DNA from 2 places in the Fictibacillus sp. EA-CB0309 genome. Region 2 is predicted to be linked to the other one. Evidence: riboswitches for the same ligand, from Rfam matches in the RefSeq annotation. Region 2 holds a riboswitch; the other holds the start of a gene.
What was found. Region 2 has a riboswitch for FMN ahead of ACEWFH_RS06600 (ECF transporter S component). Riboswitches for the same ligand answer to the same signal wherever they lie in the genome.
Positions count from the first base shown of each region.

Region 1: another riboswitch for FMN. It lies ahead of ribE (riboflavin synthase); the one in region 2 lies ahead of ACEWFH_RS06600 (ECF transporter S component).

Region 1 covers NZ_CP169271.1:3,560,528-3,570,918, reverse strand. Annotated here, with positions in the region: partial or broken gene ACEWFH_RS20010 (YhbD family protein) at 1-335, opposite strand, end outside; gene ACEWFH_RS20005 (YwaF family protein) at 279-1,007, shown strand; gene ACEWFH_RS20000 (hypothetical protein) at 1,098-2,168, shown strand; partial or broken gene ACEWFH_RS19995 (TrkH family potassium uptake protein) at 2,341-3,646, shown strand; FMN riboswitch at 3,702-3,849, shown strand; gene ribE (riboflavin synthase) at 4,217-4,867, shown strand; partial or broken gene ACEWFH_RS19985 (bifunctional 3,4-dihydroxy-2-butanone-4-phosphate synthase/GTP cyclohydrolase II) at 4,879-6,071, shown strand; gene ribH (6,7-dimethyl-8-ribityllumazine synthase) at 6,089-6,556, shown strand; partial or broken gene ACEWFH_RS19975 (response regulator transcription factor) at 6,820-7,496, shown strand; partial or broken gene ACEWFH_RS19970 (sensor histidine kinase) at 7,493-8,871, shown strand; partial or broken gene ACEWFH_RS19965 (ABC transporter permease) at 9,034-10,060, shown strand; gene ACEWFH_RS19960 (ABC transporter ATP-binding protein) at 10,076-10,391, shown strand, end outside.
Region 2 covers NZ_CP169271.1:1,184,217-1,194,607, reverse strand. Annotated here, with positions in the region: gene ACEWFH_RS06620 (aspartyl-phosphate phosphatase Spo0E family protein) at 28-225, opposite strand; gene mqnE (aminofutalosine synthase MqnE) at 544-1,641, shown strand; gene dapF (diaminopimelate epimerase) at 1,677-2,540, opposite strand; gene ACEWFH_RS06605 (hypothetical protein) at 2,556-2,798, opposite strand; FMN riboswitch at 2,898-3,083, shown strand; gene ACEWFH_RS06600 (ECF transporter S component) at 3,280-3,858, shown strand; gene ACEWFH_RS06595 (NupC/NupG family nucleoside CNT transporter) at 4,022-5,197, opposite strand; gene ACEWFH_RS06590 (YuzB family protein) at 5,416-5,652, opposite strand; gene ACEWFH_RS06585 (NAD(P)/FAD-dependent oxidoreductase) at 5,890-6,954, shown strand; gene ACEWFH_RS06580 (LSM domain-containing protein) at 7,008-7,319, opposite strand; partial or broken gene ACEWFH_RS06575 (YuzD family protein) at 7,406-7,728, opposite strand; gene ACEWFH_RS06570 (NifU family protein) at 7,887-8,132, shown strand; gene argF (ornithine carbamoyltransferase) at 8,622-9,512, opposite strand; partial or broken gene ACEWFH_RS06560 (carbamoyl phosphate synthase preATP-grasp domain-containing protein) at 9,810-10,391, opposite strand, start outside.

The DNA of each region.
Region 1 (10,391 bases), 1.5 Mb from region 2:
ATCATCTTTCGGAAAAAAGTTTCTTGACCAGTAAACGTAGATTTTCGAATGAACCAATTTTCAGGAATCAAGTTCTTTCTTTTCCAACGGTACAGTTGACCGTAAGAGATATTGGCTGCTTCGAGCAGATCTTTTTTGAGATTAGATTTTCCATGATTAACCTCCTTGACACTAATGTAACATAACACTGTTACGTTGTGCAAATAAAAATAACATCTTTCAAAGGAAAAGTCTGTTGCAATTTTGAATAACAATAAGAATAAGATGGAGGGGGATAAATGGAGGGTTGGTTTGGTCCGGGTACATCTGGATTTAGGATGTTTGGCTTTGAGCATGTACTGATACTTTTATTAATAATCATGGTGAGCGTAACCATGTACGTCCTTCGTTCTCGTTTAAGCGGAAAGCGTGCCGTTAAGAAGGTTCTGATCCTTGGCCTGTTATTCTCTGAAATCTCGTATCACTTATGGGCGGTCTCTAACGATATGTGGACCGTAAAAGTCTTTCTGCCGCTGCAGCTTTGCAGTTTAAATATTTTACTAAGTATAGTTTTATTGTTAACCGATAATCGAAAGCTGTTTGCGTTTGTTTATCTTTTTGGTTTAACTGGCGCTATTCAAGGGTTACTGACACCAGAGTTATACCAGGAACCTTGGCATTTTCGATTTATTCAATATTTTATTGCACATGCATTCATTGTTTGGACCGCGTTATATTACGGTATCGTAAAATCCTTTAAAATAAGCTGGGTTCAGTTTTTCATGTCCTTTCTTTGGCTGAATGTATACGCCCTCGGAGTATACGTGTTAAATGCCGCGATAGACGCAAACTATATGTTTTTGATGGAGAAACCAGCCAATGCTTCTTTAATGGATTATTTAGGACCACACCCGTGGTATATTCTTGCTCTCGAACTAGTTGCTATGAGTCTCTGTCTGCTTGTTTTTATTCCTGTAAAAGAAAAGTCTCGTGTAATCAGAAAAGACCACCCGCTCTTTAAAGCGTAGTGGTCTTGTTTTATGAATGTTTTGTGACGTAATTTGGAATTAAAAGAATTTATTGGTATTTATTGTATACTAAAGGTGAGGAGGGATTTTATGAATGATACGCTAATCAGACCTATAAGATGGGTGCCTTTTCTTATACTTAGTTTCTTAGTAATTGGTAGCAATGTAATTTTGTACCAGACTCCATACTTCCAACCTGTTCCGGATAGCGTAGTAATTGGATCCATGTTTGACTTTCTTCTCGTTATCCCGCTGCTCACCTATTATTTTATCATCCGCAAAAGATATTCTTGGAAACTGACATTGCTTGTAGCGCTTGTAAGTTATGGTTTCGCTTCGTACATCATCCCTGATGTCTTGTTAGATAACGTTTCTGTAGTGCCAAAAGCGCTTCTGTTATTAGAAGCGGGTTTTATCTCGATTGAGCTTTATATTTTGATCTTGGTGTGCAAAAAGTTTCCAAAAGTTAAAAAGACATATATTGAATTGCCTGCTGAAATGCCTTTTTTAATCAAGATAAGACAGGCGGTTAGCGTTCACTTTGCACAAAGCCGGTTGATTAATTCGGTAGTGAGTGAAGTAACGATGCTTTATTATGCGCTGTTTTCCTGGCGAAAAGCACCTATGACTTCAGACCACACCTTTACTTACCATAAGAATACAAGCTATGTTGCTCTTCAGCTGATGCTTATTCATGCTCTCATTATAGAATCAGTTGGTCTTCATTACTTCTTCAGTCAGATAAATCATACCGTTTCACTCATTTTACTTTTCATTAACATCTATTCCATTCTGTTTCTTTTCGGGCAGATGCAAGCTGTTAAGAAAGTGCCCCTTATCGTTTCAGATCAATTGCTGATTATGAATGTAGGGTTCATGAAAGGAATAGAGTTGCCCTTTAGCGCAATACAGGAAATGAAAACATATGAAGGACCAGATGAGATTCCTGCATCTGAAAGGAAATATACTTTTGAAGCAAGAGTAAGTGATTTTATTCCAGAACGGCCAGCGATCGAGCTCCTATTAAAAGAACCCATCCAATCAGATATCATTTATGGATTTAAGAAGAATGTTACAAGAGTGGTAATTAAAGTCGATAACTCTGTTGAATTGATGAGACTAATTGAAAAAAGAATAATTTCTGAAAATGAGCTGAATTGAAAGTTCTGCAGTCTTTTTTTAACAAATGTTCGATTTCACCTTGTTAAATGGAAATGCTATTGTTAAGATTTCAGAAGGTTACAGAAAAATCCCCTCGACAGGTGAAAAAATATATGTTTAAAAATACAGCAACAACCCAACAAAAAAGACTTTTTTAACTTCTGTTCAGCTAATCGTTATCTTTTATTTATTGTCTGTTTTAGTAGCGACCGTTTTACTAAGTTTGCCGGTTGGACATAACGAGGGAGTAGAACTAAAGTTTATTGATGCTTTATTTACTGCAGTTAGTGCTGTAAGTGTAACGGGTCTAACCTCTGTTAATATTTCTGAAACGTTCAATTATGTAGGAGTCATTCTTCTAGCCCTAATATGCCAAATAGGCGGGATCGGCGTCATGACGCTAGGAACAGCAGTATGGCTATTGATTGGTAAACGAATTGGAATGAGAGAACGTCAATTGATTATGACAGATCAAAACCAATCCACACTTGCAGGACTCGTTCAACTGATGAAGCAGATTTTAACACTCATAATAGGGATTGAGATCGTAGGAACGGTATTGTTCTTTATCTTGTTTCAGCCCTATTACGATACAGAAGTAGAAGTGCTATATCACGCATTCTTTGCATCTGTTACGGCAACGACGAATGCTGGATTCGATATAACGGGAAGCTCGTTGATACCGTTCCGCCACGATTATCTTGTTCAAATCGTTACGATGTGCTTAATTACGTCAGGAGCCATTGGGTTTCCTGTATTAGTTGAAATTAATAACTTTATAAAAGAGCGTAAGTATCTGGAGCGATATACATTTACCCTTTTTACAAAGGTAACGACAACAACATTTGCGTTATTGGTTGTAACGGGTGCAATTGGTATATATGTCCTGGAAATGAATGCTTTTTTGAGGATAAGTCTTGGCATGAAACGTTCTTCTACTCCATGTTTCAGTCTGTTACGACTAGAAGCGGGGGATTATCGACGATGGATATCTCTGAACTTTCCGTTCCAACAATGCTTTATTTATCGGTAATGATGTTTATCGGTGCATCACCGAGCTCGGTTGGTGGTGGTATCCGAACAACGACATTTGCTGTAGCACTGTTGGCGATTCTCTTTTATGCCAAAGGTAGAAATACGATTAAGATCTTTAAGCGTGAAATTTATCCTGAAGATATACAGAAGTCGTTTATTGTTATTATTGTGGCGATGGTGCTTTGTACGACGTCTACGATAATCCTAGCGATTACAGATCCTATGCCGATTGAGTATCTTTTTTTGAAGTGTGCTCAGCATTCGGAACAACAGGACTTTCTACAGGGATTACGGGTGAATTGAGCTCGACCGGAAAAATTATCCTCATGCTGCTGATGTTTATTGGAAGAATCGGCGTACTGTCATTCCTCTTTATCATCAGAGGTAAAGTAGTGACAGAACACATTCATTATCCGAAAGAAAAATTAATTATTGGTCAATAAAAGCGATCATGTTTGAATTCAGTCTATTGTTTACTTATAATGAACTTAAGTAAATAGTGTCCTTCGGGGTCGGGTGAAATTCCCAACCGGCGGTGATGAGGCTATAGCCTCTTAGTCCGTGACCCGGTTTTGCGATACGCGAAAGCGGTGGATTCGGTGCAATTCCGAAGCCGACAGTATAGTCTGGATGGGAGAAGGAACGTGAACGCTTTTAATTGCCTGTATTTTAAAAAGGTATATTTAAAGGTTTATTTCGTTATACTTTTAACACAAACCCCGGGAACTTTCTGTTTCCGGGGTATTTTTATTTTTAAAATAAATAGACTCCCGCTTTGCATATTTACGACGTTCTTGAAAACTTATTTCAAAAAGGTTTTTGCATTCTTTTTGTATGTTTTTTTCTTCTTTAGCAAGTTGATTGGAGTGGAAGGACTCCTGCGGGACAGGCGGGCAGGTGAGACACTTAAGAGTGAAACGTTACGAATGTGGCTCACCGCCTGCCCCGCGGAAAGCGAGCACCTGGAACGGAAATCAACTACTACCAAAAACAACAATGGGAGGGAAAGCTCTTTGTTTACAGGCATCATTGAGGAAAAAGGCACGATTAAATCCATCACGAAAGGCAATGAAACAATTGTACTTACCATTTCGGCTGAAGAGGTGTTGAAAGACGTGCACCTTGGAGACAGTATTGCAGTGAATGGGGTATGTCTGACCGTGACTTCTTTCGGCAAAAATCAGTTTACTGTGGATGTGATGCCAGAAACGTATCGGTCTTCAACATTAAAGCTGTTAAACAACCGTTCAATCGTTAATCTCGAGCGAGCTATGGCAGCAGGAGGAAGGTTTGGCGGACATTTTGTTTCTGGGCATGTTGATGGTACAGGAGAAATTTTAGAGAAGCGACCAGAGAAAAACGCAATCTATTATACAATTGCACTTCCAGATCATCTGATGCGCTACTTTATGCTAAAAGGTTCCGTTTGTGTAGATGGGACAAGCTTAACCGTTTTTGACGTTACCAAAAATACAATCACAGTTTCTTTGATTCCGCATACGGCAGATCATACGATTTTAGGTAAAAAAGGTACGGGAGACGTAGTGAATATTGAATGTGATATGCTCGCAAAATATGTCTACAGAATGTTGGCTCCAGAGAAAGAAGATCAAAAACAAAAGTCAAAGCTGTCTCTTGATTTCTTACAAGAGCACGGATTTTAGGAGGAGAGTTCATGTTTCACTCCATAGAAGAAGCAGTTGCAGATTTAAGAGAAGGCAAAATCGTTATCGTAGTGGATGATGAAGATCGTGAAAATGAAGGAGACTTTGTTGCCCTAGCTGAAGGAATCACACCAGAAACCATCAATTTTATGGTAACGCACGGACGTGGTCTCGTTTGTACACCAATCTCTGAGGAAATCGCGATGAAGCTGGATCTTTCACCGATGGTAGCAGCCAATACCGATTCGCACGGCACCGCTTTTACAATCAGTGTCGATCACAAATCAACAACAACCGGGATTTCTGCGCAAGAACGAGCAGCTACTGTTCGGGAGCTTGTGAATGGTGATTCTGTGCCATCTGACTTTAAGCGTCCTGGCCATATCTTTCCGTTGATAGGAAAAAAGGCGGCGTGTTAAGACGAGCAGGGCACACAGAAGCGGCAATCGACCTAGCAAATATGGCTGGCAGTCAATCTGCTGGAGTAATCTGCGAAATCATGAAAGAAGACGGAACGATGGCTCGTGTTCCTGAGCTTGTTGAGCTAGCAAAACAGCACAATATGAAACTCATTACAATCAAAGACCTTATTACGTACCGAAACAAAACGGAACAGATGGTAAAGCGAGAAGTTGAAATCAATCTCCCAACTGAATTTGGTGATTTTAAAGCGATCGGCTTTTCAAATGTGCTGGATGAGAAAGAACATGTGGCGCTTGTAAAAGGTGAAATTAATAGTGATGAATCTGTGCTGGTTCGTGTTCACTCTGAATGTTTGACCGGTGATGTGTTTGGGTCGGCCCGCTGTGACTGTGGTCCTCAACTTCATGCGGCTCTTTCTCAGATTGAAAAAGCAGGCTCTGGTGTTCTATTGTACATGAGACAAGAAGGACGCGGAATCGGGCTTATCAATAAAATGAAAGCTTATAAACTTCAAGAAGAGGGACTCGATACAGTTGAAGCCAATGAGCAGCTAGGGTTTGCGCCGGATCTGCGTGACTATGGAATCGGAGCGCAGATTCTTAAAGAGCTCGGCATCAGTAAAATGAAACTTTTGACGAATAATCCAAGAAAGATTGCGGGATTAAAAGGCTATGACTTGGAAGTAACAGACCGTGTGGCACTTCAGATGCCGCATAACGAAAACAACGAAGAGTATTTAAAAACAAAAAAGAGCAAATTGGGGCACATGCTTCATTTCTAATACAGGAGGAACGATAAATGGCAAAATTATTTGAAGGACATTTAGTTGGTACAGGATTAAAAGTAGGAATCGTTGCAGGGCGTTTTAATGATTTTATTTCTGATAAGTTAGTATCTGGGGCACAGGATGCATTTAAGAGACACGGAATTTCAGAAGATGATGTAGATATCGCTTGGGTGCCTGGTGCATTTGAAATTCCATTAATCGCTAAAAAGATGGCAGACAGCGGGAACTATGATGCTGTGATCACACTAGGAGCGGTTATCCGCGGATCCACTCCGCACTTCGATTATGTATGCAATGAAGCTGCTAAGGGAGTAGCACAAGCATCAATGACAAGCGGCGTTCCAGTAATCTTTGGAGTGCTTACAGTAGATTCTATCGAACAAGCAATCGAACGTGCTGGAACGAAAGCAGGAAACAAAGGCTGGGAAGCAGCAGTTTCTGCAATCGAGATGGCTAATCTGACTCGTCAGTTAGGATAAAAACATGTTTTGTGAGCCCGTCACTTTTTGTGGCGGGTTTTTGTTATTGGATGACAAGCGTCCATAATTATCGACTCGCTGCTATATGATGAAACCTCGCCAGATTATGGCAAGAATTGGCTGCATTAATGGCAGCTAACTTCTACGATTTGTGATTAAATTTTAAATCGTATAGACTAATGGTGCTTACAACTATTGGATGGAATAATCCATATTATATGTAATGGATAATTAAACGGATAAAAGTATAGGAGTATTTAATAATGACTAATATTCTAATTGTCGATGATGATATCAATATACTAAAGCTTGTAGATGTTCATTTATCTGAAGCAGGCTATAAAGTATTTCAAGCGCAAGACGGTTTAGAAGCTTTAAACATTCTACGAAATAAGAATTGTGATTTGGCCGTTGTGGACGTGATGATGCCTTATATGGACGGTTATATCTTAACAAAAGAGATACGTAAAAATTATGACATTCCTATTGTCTTATTAACGGCTAAAAATCAAATCGAGGATAAGGAACAGGGCTTTCTATCTGGAACAGATGATTATCTGGTTAAACCTTTTGAACCGAAAGAATTACTCTTTCGAATTAAAGCTTTACTAAGGCGATATGATAGACAATTAGATGAATCCATTGTTTGTTTAGGACGAACGGTTATAAACAAAAAGAGCTATGAAGTTCACATTGGTGATCAAACTATACTTTTACCTTTAAAGGAATTTGAATTGTTGTATTTTTTATTTCAAACCCTATGCAAGTGTTTACTCGAGACCACTTAATTGAACAGATTTGGGGTCTGGATTATGAAGGAGATGAACGAACTGTAGATGTTCATGTAAAGCGATTAAGGGAACGTTTTTCTAGATGGACAGATGATTTTCAAATTAAAACAGTACGTGGGGTCGGGTATTTACTGGAGGCAAAACGATGAAGTCTCTTTACGTAAAATTTGTAGTCATTACTATAGGGATTATGATTTTAAGTGGTATATTAGCTTTTTTTATCTCCAATACATACTATCAGCAAAAATTAAAACCCTATAATGATCAAAAAACACAAAAATCGCACTAGAAATGGTGTCTTTTGTTAAAGAACACCCCAGTATCAATTTAAAGGAGTACTTTGAAAACCTTTCTGCGATTGGCTATCAAATATACTTAGTAGAGGATTCTGGAGATGAATCCTATTTCGGAGCATCCTTTCGAAACAAAATGCTACCTGCGTCAACTAAAGAAAATGTATTAAACGGTGATATTTATCATGGAATTCTTCATTTTCCGAAAGAAACATTTGTGACAGGCTTTTTTGCAAATGAATTAAAGAACACGATCGGTGTGCCGTTGAAGCATGATGGAAAAAGCTATGCTCTTTTTATGAGACCTGATATCAAGCTCCTTTTTAATGAGATGCATATTCTGTTCGGTTGGCTGTTTGCCTTAATGATCACGTTAAGCATTGTGATGGTAGTGGTCAGCGCAAAATATTTAGTGAAGCCAATCTCTAAATTAACGGTTGCCACAAAATCACTCTCAAAAGGGAACTTTAACGTTGAACTTGATATTAACCGTGGTGATGAATTAGGGGAGTTATCTCATAGCTTTTTACAGATGTCGCGGAAATTAGAACAATCGGATGAGATGAGAAAAGAATTTATATCCAACATCTCTCATGACATACAATCACCCTTATCAAATATAAAAGGATACACAAATCTGCTGGAAAAAGAATCATTGAATTCAAAAGAAAAAACACAATATATATCTGTAATAAACGGTGAAATTAACAGGCTTTCTACACTAACTAAACAATTGTTACTTCTTGCCTCACTTGATCGCAATGAAGAAATTTTAAAGAAGAAACCATTCAATATTGCACAGCAAATTAAAGAACTGGTTCGAAATTATCAATGGCTGATAAATGAGAAAGGGATTATGCTGCGCTATTCCCTTCCAGATACAGAATTTATCGGTGACCCTTCTTTATTGAATACCGTATGGGATAATCTGTTAACAAATGCCATTAAGTACAATAAACCTAATGGCAGTATTGAAATATCGATTGAAGAAAGAGAAAAATCGTTATTCATCACTTTTGAAGATACAGGGATAGGCATGAATAATAAGGAATTAGAAAGGATTTTTGATCGCTTTTATCGTGCAGATATCGCACGTTCACGAACTGTGGAAGGGACCGGACTTGGTCTATCAATCGTTGCTACCATTGTTAAACTGCATGGTGGTCATACGGATGTGAATAGTAAGGAAAATGAAGGGACTACCCTTGTTGTTGAATTACCTATTGGCTAGAAAATACTCTCAAGTGTGTCATGCATTGCCCATGGAAGCCATTGGTGATGAATGACATTTTTTGTGGAATTCTTTACTCCAATGATTTGTAACTTGTTATTCATCGTCTGTTCATAATAGACCTATAGACTAACAATGTAACAAGAGATTGGAGGAGATGTTATGAGCATTGCTTGGAAAGAAATATTAAAAAATAAAGTTAGGTTCCTAATATTAGGTTCGATCATTTTTCTAGTTAGTTTATTAACTTTTATCATTTCAGGTTTGGCAAATGGATTATCACAAGATAATGCTGCATTAATAAAAGACTTGCCGAGCGGACAATTTTACATGAATCAAGAAGCAGAAGAAACCTATAATTTATCGAGGATAGACAATAGTATGCAAGAAAAAATAATAAACCAACAAAAAGATGCCGTTGCACTATCCATACAGATGGGCTTTTTGAACGATGAGAGTGGAAAACAAACGAAGCGTCGCTTTTGTCACATCTACCGACTCAAAATTATTTGAAAATGTAAATCGCGGGGAAATTGTACTTGACCGTTCATTAGAGAATGATGGCATAAAAGTTGGAGATATCTTAACTCATAATCAATATAGTGGAAAGTTTGTTGTAAAAGGTTTTGTGGACCAAAAGAAATTTAGCCATGCACCTGTAGCGTATCTAAGTATGGAGAATTATAAAGAGATATACCGTGTTGAAGAAATGCAGCTAGTCTTTATACCAAAAGGAGAATCATCCCAACAATTTAATGGGCTACAATCTTTTTCAAATAGTGATTTTCTTAAAACAATTCCTAGCTACAGTGCAGAACAAACGTCTTTAAATATGATTGTATGGTTCTTGGTTGTGATTAGTGGAATGCTGTTCGGTATCTTTTTCTACATGATGAACGTTCAAAAAACAGGGTTATTTGGAATTTTAAAAGCAATTGGGGTAAAAACAAGTGATTTGTTTAAAATGATGTGGACTCAAATGTTGTTTATTACCATTAATGCACTTTCACTATCTGTTACTTTTAGTCAATTTTTTAATAGGGTTGCACCTAAGGACATGCCTTTTAGTTTAACTACTGAAACCATCATGCAATTGTCTATTGTCTTCTTAATCATTGGATTTATTGGAGCTACGCTATCCGGTTTACAAATAAAAAGAGTAGAACCATTACAAGCGATTCAACAAGGGAGGTATAATAGGGAAATGTTCACAATTGATAACGTTAGAAAAACATTTACTAATGGTGATGTGAAGGAAGAAATATTAAAAGGAATCAATCTATCTCTTAAAGAAGGTGAGATAACGGCTTTAGTAGGTCCATCAGGGTCGGGTAAGAGTACACTTCTTACAATAGCTGCAGGACTTCAACCTGCATCAGATGGACACGTATTATTTGAAGGCAAAAACATGACCACTATGAGTTCTGAACAAGTGCGGAATATACGAGCAAGTAAGTTTGGTTTTGTTTTTCAATTTGCACATCTTGTTCCTTTTCTCACAGTAGAAGAACAACTGATAC
Region 2 (10,391 bases):
ATAGTATAACGGCTTCAAAAGCTGCTCTCAAGAAATCGGCTTTCGGTCAATTCCCTTTTGCTGCATTTCCATAATCTTATTATGTGTTTCGTCAATTTTTCTACTATAATTTAAAACCATTGGATGATGTAATCCTAATGCATTTGCCGTCTGTATCATTTTATTTCGCAGAGTTTCTAACTGTTCAATCTTTTCTAATCTAGCAGCTGCTGATGTGGCTTTCATTTTCGTCACTCCACTCTTCATTTTAAACATATGCCTTCCTTTTATTTTACATTTCCTGCAATTATTAGACAATAATCACTTTAATAAAAAAACGATATTATTAAAAATTTACTAAGTATTTACCAAAAGCGGCTGCCCTTGTCGTAATGTTTGATTAGGATTATAATGATAATGCACTCAAGGCGCATGTATTTATTTCTGATAATACATATGTATTCGTATAAAATTGGTAAAGAGAGAGTGTCGATTTGTACTCTTATCTTTAAAAAATGTGTACATCATCCGAACATTTCATTTGAAAATTTAGGGGGATAAAAAATGGCAAATATATTGACTCTTGATACGCACATGGCAGCAATTGCTGAAAAAGTAACTCATGGCGAGCGTCTATCAATTGAAGACGGTTTATATTTATATGAAACGAATGATCTTTTGAGCGTTGCATCTTTAGCTAATGAAGTGAATACCCGCAAGAATGGGGACCACGTTTATTTCATTGAAAATCTGTATATCAATCCGACTAACGTATGTGAAGCGACATGCAGCTTCTGCGGATTTAAGCGCAAGCCTGGTGAAGAAGGCGCTTATACGATGAATGATGAACAGCTGTTGAGCTATGTAGAAAAGCGCTGGAACGATAACATCCGAGAGTTTCATATCGTGGGTGGCCATAATCATGAAGTGCCGTTTGATTATTATTTAGATACGATCCGCACGTTGAAAAAGCACTACCCACAAGTAACGATTAAAGCTTATACAGGAGCTGAGATCGAGTTCTTCTCAAGAATCTCTGGACTTTCCATGAAAGAAGTATTAGAAGAGCTTATTAAAGCAGGCTTAGATACGATGCCTGGCGGTGGTGCCGAAATACTTACAGAGCGTTATCGCTTAAAGATGAGTCCTGATAAAGCTTCTACCGACCAATGGTTAGAGGCTCACGAAATTGCACACGGATTAGGATTAAAAACTCATGCAACGATGTTATATGGATCGATTGAAACGAAAGAAGAACGTCTGATTCATATGGATCGCCTTCGTCAGCTGCAAGACGCAACGAATGGCTTCATGGTATTTATTCCACTGGCGATGCAACCTCGTACACAATCAATGGGTCTGATGAGAAGAACTTCTGCTTTTGACGATATGAGAACAATCGCGATCAGCCGTTTGATGCTTGATAACTTTGATCATGTAAAAGCATATTGGATCAACATAGGTGTTCAGCTTACTCAGATGGCATTAACGTTTGGATCTAGTGATATTCACGGAACATTAATTGAAGAGCGCATCTCACACGCAGTTGGTGCACTAACTTCATCAGGTATCACTCGAAAGGAACTTGTCCACTTGATTAAAACAGCAAACAAAGTTCCCGTTGAACGAGATACGTTTTACAACATTATTCAAAAATACTAAAAGCAAAGTGCAGGCATCGATGCCTGCACTTTTGTTTATTTTATATGATATTCACCTGTACAAATTACTTCTGCTGGGCCGGTCATCAACACATCACCGTTATCTTGCCAATTGATGATAAGATCTCCGCCCGCTAAATGGACCGTAATATCTGTGTTTCGTGCGGCTTTTTCGTTCAGAATTGCAGCTACAGCCGCTGCACATGCTCCCGTACCACATGCTTGTGTGACACCTGAACCTCTCTCCCAAACTCTAAAGTGCATTTCATTTTCGGAGACCATCTCAACAAACTCTGCATTTACCCAATCAGGAAACATTGGATCTTTTTCAATAACAGGACCAAGCGAGTGCAGTGGCACTTCATTAATGTTATCAACGAAGAAGATGGCGTGCGGATTACCCATCGATACGGCAGTCATTTTTAAATCTTTACCATCGAATGAAACAGACTCGTTAATAACTTGATCACGTTCTTTAAAGCCATTTACAGGAATCTGTTCAGGCTGAAGGATAGGATTCCCCATATTTACCGTCACTAAGGATACTGTGTTGTTATTATCTGTTGTTAGTTTCGCGGTTACCATTCCGCCAAGGGTTTCAATCTGAAATTCTGTTTCTTCCACAATTGCGTTTTCGTACGCATATTTCGCTACACATCGAAGACCGTTGCCACAGTTCTTGGCTTCTGAACCATCGTTGTTAAAAATCCGCATCTTAACAGGTGCCACATCACTTGGGCAGATTAAGATCATACCGTCTGAACCGATTCCCGTATAAGGATTTGAAACAGCTACTGCTAGTTCAGGCAAATCAGCTTCAGCGATTCTTTCTTCAAACATATTGACGTAAATGTAATTATTGCCGAGTCCATGCATTTTTGTGAATTTCAAAGTGTTCATGCTTCTAATTACTCCTTATGATTGCCCTCTTAATTTTTCATCTGTATAGAAATAATCGTCATCCGCGTTTAAGATCGTTATCTTGCCATGACAGCACGGCATGATTAAAATCTGTTTAATGCCTTCTTTGGCAAGATTCATCTGTTCTTCTTTAAAAGAAGTTAAAACATTATCTTGTTTACAGAACGGACACTCCGAAATATAGATATCATTCATCATTCTTTCATACGGCCATGTATATTCAAAGGTCAATTTCATGTGAGTTCATCCTCTATTTGGAAGGTATGGTTATTGCTTATTCGTTCACAACTTACATTTTTTAAAGTATAATAGGTGATGTAACAAAATACAATAGCGATCCATCTTCGGGGCAGGGTGAAATTCCCGACCGGCGGTAATTGAAGATTCCCTCTTCATCAGCCCGTGAGCGATTTGGAAATGCCGAAACAACCGTTTAGGCTAGACATCATATCGATGTCACCACATTGCTGATCTGGTGCAATTCCAGAGCCGACAGTATAGTCTGGATGGGAGAAGATGTTGGTACAGCGGTTCGTGTACATGAGCCTTTGTTTAAGTGCGCATTTTACCATTTTTGTAAAAAATGCTTCTTTTACATGCTGTTTATCATACAAACTCCCTTAGTCCGTTCTTTATCGACTAAGGTTTTTTTGTGTAAAACAGGCTGTGCTGCATTCGAAATCATGAGATGGCGCAACACAAAAGAGGAGAGATTTCAATGCAAAAGGGAAAAATCAAACAAATGGTAGCGGTATCGATGCTCAGTACGATTGCATATGTACTGATGATGCTCGACTTTCCGTTTCCAGGACTGCCTCCATTTCTAAAAATTGATTTTAGTGAGGTGCCTGCACTGCTAGCTGCCATCATATTCGGACCTGCAGCAGGAATAATGGTTGAGGCAATAAAAAATGTACTTCATTACGGAATTGTAGGAAGTTTTACAGGTGTACCCGTTGGTCAATTAGCAAACTTTGTGGCCGGGATTCTTTTCATTCTGCCAGTATCCTACTTATTCCGCAAAAAGCATACGGTTAAACGTCTTTCAACAGGCTTAATTCTAGGAACGGTTTTGATGACATTTATGATGGGACTACTTAACTATCTGATCATCTTACCAGCCTATACGTGGTTCCTAGGTGCTGACCCGATGTCTAGCCAAATGATGATGGACCTGATTCTAAAAGGTATTACACCGTTTAACTTGATAAAAGGAACAATTATTACGTTACTGTTTTTAGCACTATATAATCGAATGCAGCCATGGGTGATGAAACAGATTGCTCAGCAGGCATAAATATAATGATAAAAAACGTTGTGGAGAAGGCTCCACAACGTTTTTTTGAATAATCGTGGAAAGCTTAGCGTAAAGTGCAAAATAGTTAGGCACACTCCTGTTAAATACAGTACAAAAAATGCTCGAAGCTTGAGCTTCGAGCACTTTGAAATTTAATTTGTTTTTATAAGAATAATCCTACAATTGTTCCAGTTAGGACAGAACCCATAGTAGCTACAAGCAATACTTTTAAGCCGACTTTAGCTAGCATAGAAGCTTTTTCTCCATTGATCGCTTGAACAGTTCCTAAGATAATTCCAATAGATGAGAAGTTAGCAAATGAGATTAGGAATGCTGAGACAATACCTACTGTCTTAGGATCCATGTCCGGAATCATTTTCATGAAGTCAAGCATCGCTACGAATTCATTGGCTGCAACTTTAGTTCCCATTACTGAACCTGCTTGAACGATTTCATTAGCAGGAATACCCATGATAAAAGCGATTGGAGCAAACACATAGCCCAAAATTTGTTGGAATGTCAAACCAGTCACTGCATCGAATGCAAAGTTGACCATTGAAAGTAATCCGATATAAGTAATAAGCATCGCACCTACGATAAGAGCAACTTTACCACCATCTAAAGCACCGTTTCCGATCGCTTCAAACAATGACTTTTCTTTCACCATTTCTTTAACATCAATTTCTTCATCTTCATCAGAAGTTACAGGACAAACGATTGATGAAAGGATCAGTCCTGAAAATACGTTAATCGGTAGTGCAACTAAAACGTATTCTGCAGGAATCATTTGCATGTAAGCACCGAGAATTGAACAGCTTACTGCTACCAATGAAGATGTTACAACTACGAACAATCGGTTAGCCGATAGTTTGTGCAATTGAGACTTAACAGAGATAATTGCAGTAGTATCACCAAACACCATTGAGTTGACAGCAACGAAAGATTCAATTTTTGGCAGTCCAGTAACTTTTGCAACAGCACCACCAATGTATTTAATGGCAAGAGGTAAAATGCGTGTGTACGTTAAAATTGAAAGTAAAGCGGATACAAACACGATCATCATCAATACGTTAATGAAGAAGTATTCTTTTCCACTTAAATCTCCAAATACAAACGCGATACCATCATTACCAAATGAAAGGACCTTGTTAAAAACGTTTACAATTTTGTTTAAAACGGTCTTACCTACTGTTGTATTTAGCATGAACCAAGCTATCAATAATTGTACAACCAACATAATTCCAACCGCTTTAAAATTAATGTTCTTTTTGTCATTGGACATAATGAAAGCGATTGCAATTAATGCAATAATGCCCAAAATTCCTATTAAGATTGACATAAAAGTTCCCCCTTATTACTTTACTCAATTATTTTACATAATTAAATAATTTTAGTCGTTCAGTTGTCAGACATCGAATGACTGACCCTTTTCTAATGTAACAAATTTCGACAAAAATGCAATCGTTTTTATAAAATTCATTACTAGATATTTTTCCCATAATAAAATGCCTTAACCAATAAAAAAACAGCCTCTCATCTTTTTAGAGAAGCTGCTTCTTAAAACATAAAGTTTTCTTCTATATGATTGTAGATGTTTTTAACAAGTTCATCTGATGTTTCTCCGTGCACGATATCTCCGTTCACGAGAGCAAAAAGCGATTTGGCACAGTGTCCGCAATAGCCTAGACATCCATACTCAATTACATCAAGATCATAGTCTTTCTCGAGTTCTTCGAGCGCTTTTTGTGCACCACTTGCTAAATTACTTACACAAAACTCTATAATCGGTCTCATTTTTTCTTTCACCTCTTGATGAATTCATCCTAACTCTTTCTTAAGAGCTAGTCAATGTAAACACTCATTCTTCCTGTGTTTTTTCCATAAAAGAGTTGTGAATTTGTTGCAAAGTGCTATACTTAAACATGTCAAAAACGTGAAATCGTTTACTTATTTCGAGTTAAGGATATTTACTTATATAAAGCACTACAAAAACAGATAAGAATTGTCTTGAAAGAAAAGGGGAAATGACAAATGAAACACCTCGTTTTACTTGGCGGAGGATATGGAAATATGCGTGTGTTGAAGAGACTTCTTAATTCCTCAGACCTCCCTGAAAACATTCAGCTTACGCTTATTGACCGTGTACCTTATCATTGTTTGAAAACCGAATACTATGCGCTGGCTGCAGGAACCATTTCAGATCATCATGTTCGCGTAACGTTTCCTGATCATCCACGCTTAAATATTAAATACGGTGAAGTTACAGAAATTGATGTAAAAGAAAAGAAAGTACTACTAAAAGATCAAGATGCTGTTTCGTATGATGATTTAGTAATTGGCCTTGGCTGTGAGGACAAGTATCACAATGTTCCAGGCGCAGATCAATATACATTAAGCATTCAGACAATTGATAAATCACGTCATACGTATCAAGTCTTAAATAACTTGCATGCAAACGCCGTGGTTGCCGTTGTGGGTGCCGGCCTTTCTGGTGTAGAACTTGCATCTGAACTTCGCGAAAGCCGTCCGGATCTTACTATCAAGCTTTTTGACCGCGGTGACATGATTTTATCTGCATATAAGAAAAGACTAAGTAATTATGTACAAAACTGGTTCGTTGAACATGGGGTTGAGGTCATTAACAACTCTAATGTTACAAAAGTAGAAGAAGGCGCATTGTTTAATCACGATGAAAAAGTTGAATGTGACGCTATCGTTTGGACTGCGGGTATTCAACCTAGCCGCATCGTACGTGATTTAGATGTTGAAAAAGACAGTCAAGGACGAGTGGTTCTAAGTGAGCATCATCACCTCCCTTCTGATGAACATGTGTATGTAGTAGGAGATTGCGCAAGTCTTCCTTACGCACCTAGTGCACAGCTCGCAGAGGAACAAGCGGAGCAAATCTCACAAGTTCTATTAGCACGATGGAACGAACAGCCACTGCCTGAGATGAACGAGATTAAATTAAAAGGTGTTATGGGATCGCTCGGTAAGAAGAGTGGTTTCGGTACGATGGGAAGCACAGCTCTTATCGGACGAGTGCCTCGATTATTAAAATCAGGAATTCTCTGGTTATATAAATATCAAGTATAAGAAATATCAAGCATAGAAAAGACCCATGCAGCTGCATGGGTCTTTTGCTGTTTTTACCACCAATAAGGACGGAAACGGCGTATTCGGTAGAACGGAAAACCAAAAACCCCGAACCCAGGGAAAAACGGCCCGACAAAAATAATACGGCTATTACGCTCTGCAGTCTCACCTGGCATGACCATATACATGTTATCTTGATCATAGCTATGCAATTGACCATGATAGACATTCCCATCGTTCAGTTCAATCGTGACGTTCTGCCCCATATACTTGAGACAAAGGTCATGATAATGATGGTGATGATGTCCTGCAAACGACGATGACGACTCATCTTTAGAGCTTTTACCTTTTAAAGGGTTCAACAATGCAATGTGCCTCCTTTTTTCCATACATCATATTCTCTTAAGAAGGGCAAAGCATGTGTACAAACCCAATATAAAAAAATAGGCGCTTAACTTACAGCGCCGTAACCGTTTTGTTCAATAATATTGTAAATGGATTTTAAATTCGGGTTGCCTTCCGCAACGACCTCGCCGTCTATGACAACTACTGGGTAAAAAGATCTTCTTCCATAATTCTTTCTGAAAATGCCTGATCAATCTCATTTTCCGGTTTCTCCATATCTATATAAAGAACGTGAAACAACAAGTTCGGAAATTTTCTTGAGATTGCAGCTTCTAGCCATTCAGCCGTTTCTTTTGCTGATGGAAGATGAACACAGCTGGCACATTTTTGTTCTGCACCATATACCTTAATGATAAGTGAGTTACTCATGAAGAATCACCTCAATGTATGCGCTTATTTGCTTTCATCATACCTTATTTTGTATAAAAGAAAAAGGCACAAATATCATGATGCTTGCTCATGGATTTTTTATTCCATTTCCCGTATACTATAAGTAAGTTCTTTTTAAGAAAGGAGCCTTGATAGTTATGGCTGAAACTCAAAACTTAGAGATGCGTGAACAAGTTGAAGAAGTTCTTGATAAATTACGCCCGTTCCTTCTTCGTGATGGAGGAGACGTGGAATTAGTGGATATTGAAGAAGGTGTAGTAAAAGTACGCCTTATGGGTGCTTGCGGAAGCTGCCCAAGTTCTACAATTACACTAAAAGCTGGTATCGAACGTGCACTTCTTGAAGAAGTACCTGGTGTTGTTGAATTAGAACAAGTATTCTAATTTTAACAAAGAAGCCGCTCTTTTCAGAGCGGCTTCTTTTTTGAATGTTTTTGCAAGCTAGTTGCTAATAGGGTGGGGTTAATTTCTGCTCTAGAATCCTGTATTACAAGAACAACAATGCTTCTGAAACAGTCTTACTAAAAGATTTTCGTTTTTGATTTTATTTTTAAAAAAAACACTACAATGACAAGTTGATTGGAGTGTAAGGTGCGAGACTCCTGCGGGACAGGCGGGCAGTCCGAAAAGTGGAAGTGGCTCGTTCAGCCCCGACAAGCAAAAGGTGAATGGGCAAATAAGGCGCACTTTGCCTTATTGACCATTTAACTTTTGACCTCGAGGGGCTAGCCACTGCAAGTAGACAGGTGAGACACTTAAGAGTGACACGTACGGATGTGGCTCACCGCCTGCCCCGCGGAAAGGGAGCTCCTGAAACGGAAATCAACCACTTCCACAAGCAACAAAGGATCACTTAAAAGTAACTTTCTTTTATTATGACATCAAATGAACAAGCAATGCTTTTTGTGCATGAAGGCGGTTCTCCGCTTCTGGGAAGACGACCGAATGATGCCCATCAATGATTTCAGCTGTTACCTCTTCCTCACGATGTGCAGGCAAGCAATGCATGAAAATATAATCTTTTTTCGCATGTGAAACAAGCTCAGCATTCACTTGATACTCTTTAAAATGATTGATACGCTCTTGTGCCTCATCCTCCTGCCCCATACTCGCCCATACATCTGTGTAGATGACATCGCTGTCTTTAATACCCGTGATCGGATCATTCGTTACTTCTACGATTGAGCCGTTTTGTTTTGCGACCTCTTTCGTATAAGAAACGATACTTTCCTTTGGCTCATAATTTTTCGGAGCAATTATGGTGCAATCCATTCCAACTTTGGCTGCGCCGATCATCAATGAGTGTGCCATATTATTCCCATCTCCAATGTATGCCAACTTCTTCCCTTTAAACGAACCTTTGTATTCGAGAATCGTTAACAGATCCGCAAGCACTTGGCATGGGTGAAAGTCATCTGTGAGGCCATTAATAACTGGGATAGAGCCGTTATGAGCAAGCTCTTCAACAGTCGATTGATGAAACGTACGAATCATCAATCCATCTAAATAGTCAGATAATACTTTTGCTGTATCTGATATCGATTCTCCTCTTCCCATCTGTATGTCACGGGTAGAAAGATGGATGGCATGACCGCCAAGCTGCAGCATTGCAGCTTCAAAAGAAACACGAGTACGAGTGGATGATTTTTCAAAGATCATTCCTAAAATCTTTCCTTTTAACAATGGTGGTGCAGATGGACCTTGCTTTTTCAAATCTCTAGCTAGATTCAACAGATCGATAATTTCAGTTGTAGAATAATCCATAAGCGTAAGAAAATCTTTCTTTGTTCGTGTTGTGCGTAGGGGTGTACAATAGACATCAGATCAGCACTTCCTTTCTCGGTTTGTTTAAAACATGCAGTGCTTTATAATAAGCGTTTGCCGTTTCCTTTCTAGTCAGAACGTGAACTCTTTCTAAAACGGCACTTTTGGCATTCTGGCATTCACAATCATTGAAAAAATTCATATAAACAGCTTTATCCTCTGTTTTTAACCACTCATTAAAAGAAATTTCTTTTGACGTACTGATGGAATAGCCAAATGTTGACCATTTCTTAGCTTCTAGTTCAGCTGACTCTCCTTCTGCAAAATACTTCCTTTAGCACTCCAAAGATCAGCGAGTTGAAGACTTGAACCTTTTAGTGCCTTAAGTAAAGCTGAATCATACTTTGTATCGGTACCGATTACTTCTCCTGTTGAAATCATCATTGGACTTAAAACAGGTGAAACACCAGGTAGTTTAATCGTTGAAAAAACAGGTGCTTTCACTGTGATAAAAGGCTGTCCGTTATGTTCCGCTTCAAGATTTAGTGAGCTTAATGGTGCTCCAAGCAGTAATTGTGTTGCCTTTTGAAGCAAATTCACATCTGTAATCTTACTCATGATCGGTGCTGTTCGGGATGCTCTAGGATTTACTTCAATGACATATACCGTTTCATCTTTAATAGCAAATTGAATGTTGAACAGACCTTTATAGTTCATATTCGCTGCTATTTTTTTGAATGCGTTAAGATTTGCTTCGTCACATGTTCAGAAAGCGTCTGTGGTGGCGTTACGGTTAAGCTGTCACCTGAATGAACACCGGTCCCTTCAATGTGTTCAAAGATTCCCGGTACAAAGATGTCTGTACCATCAGTCAACACA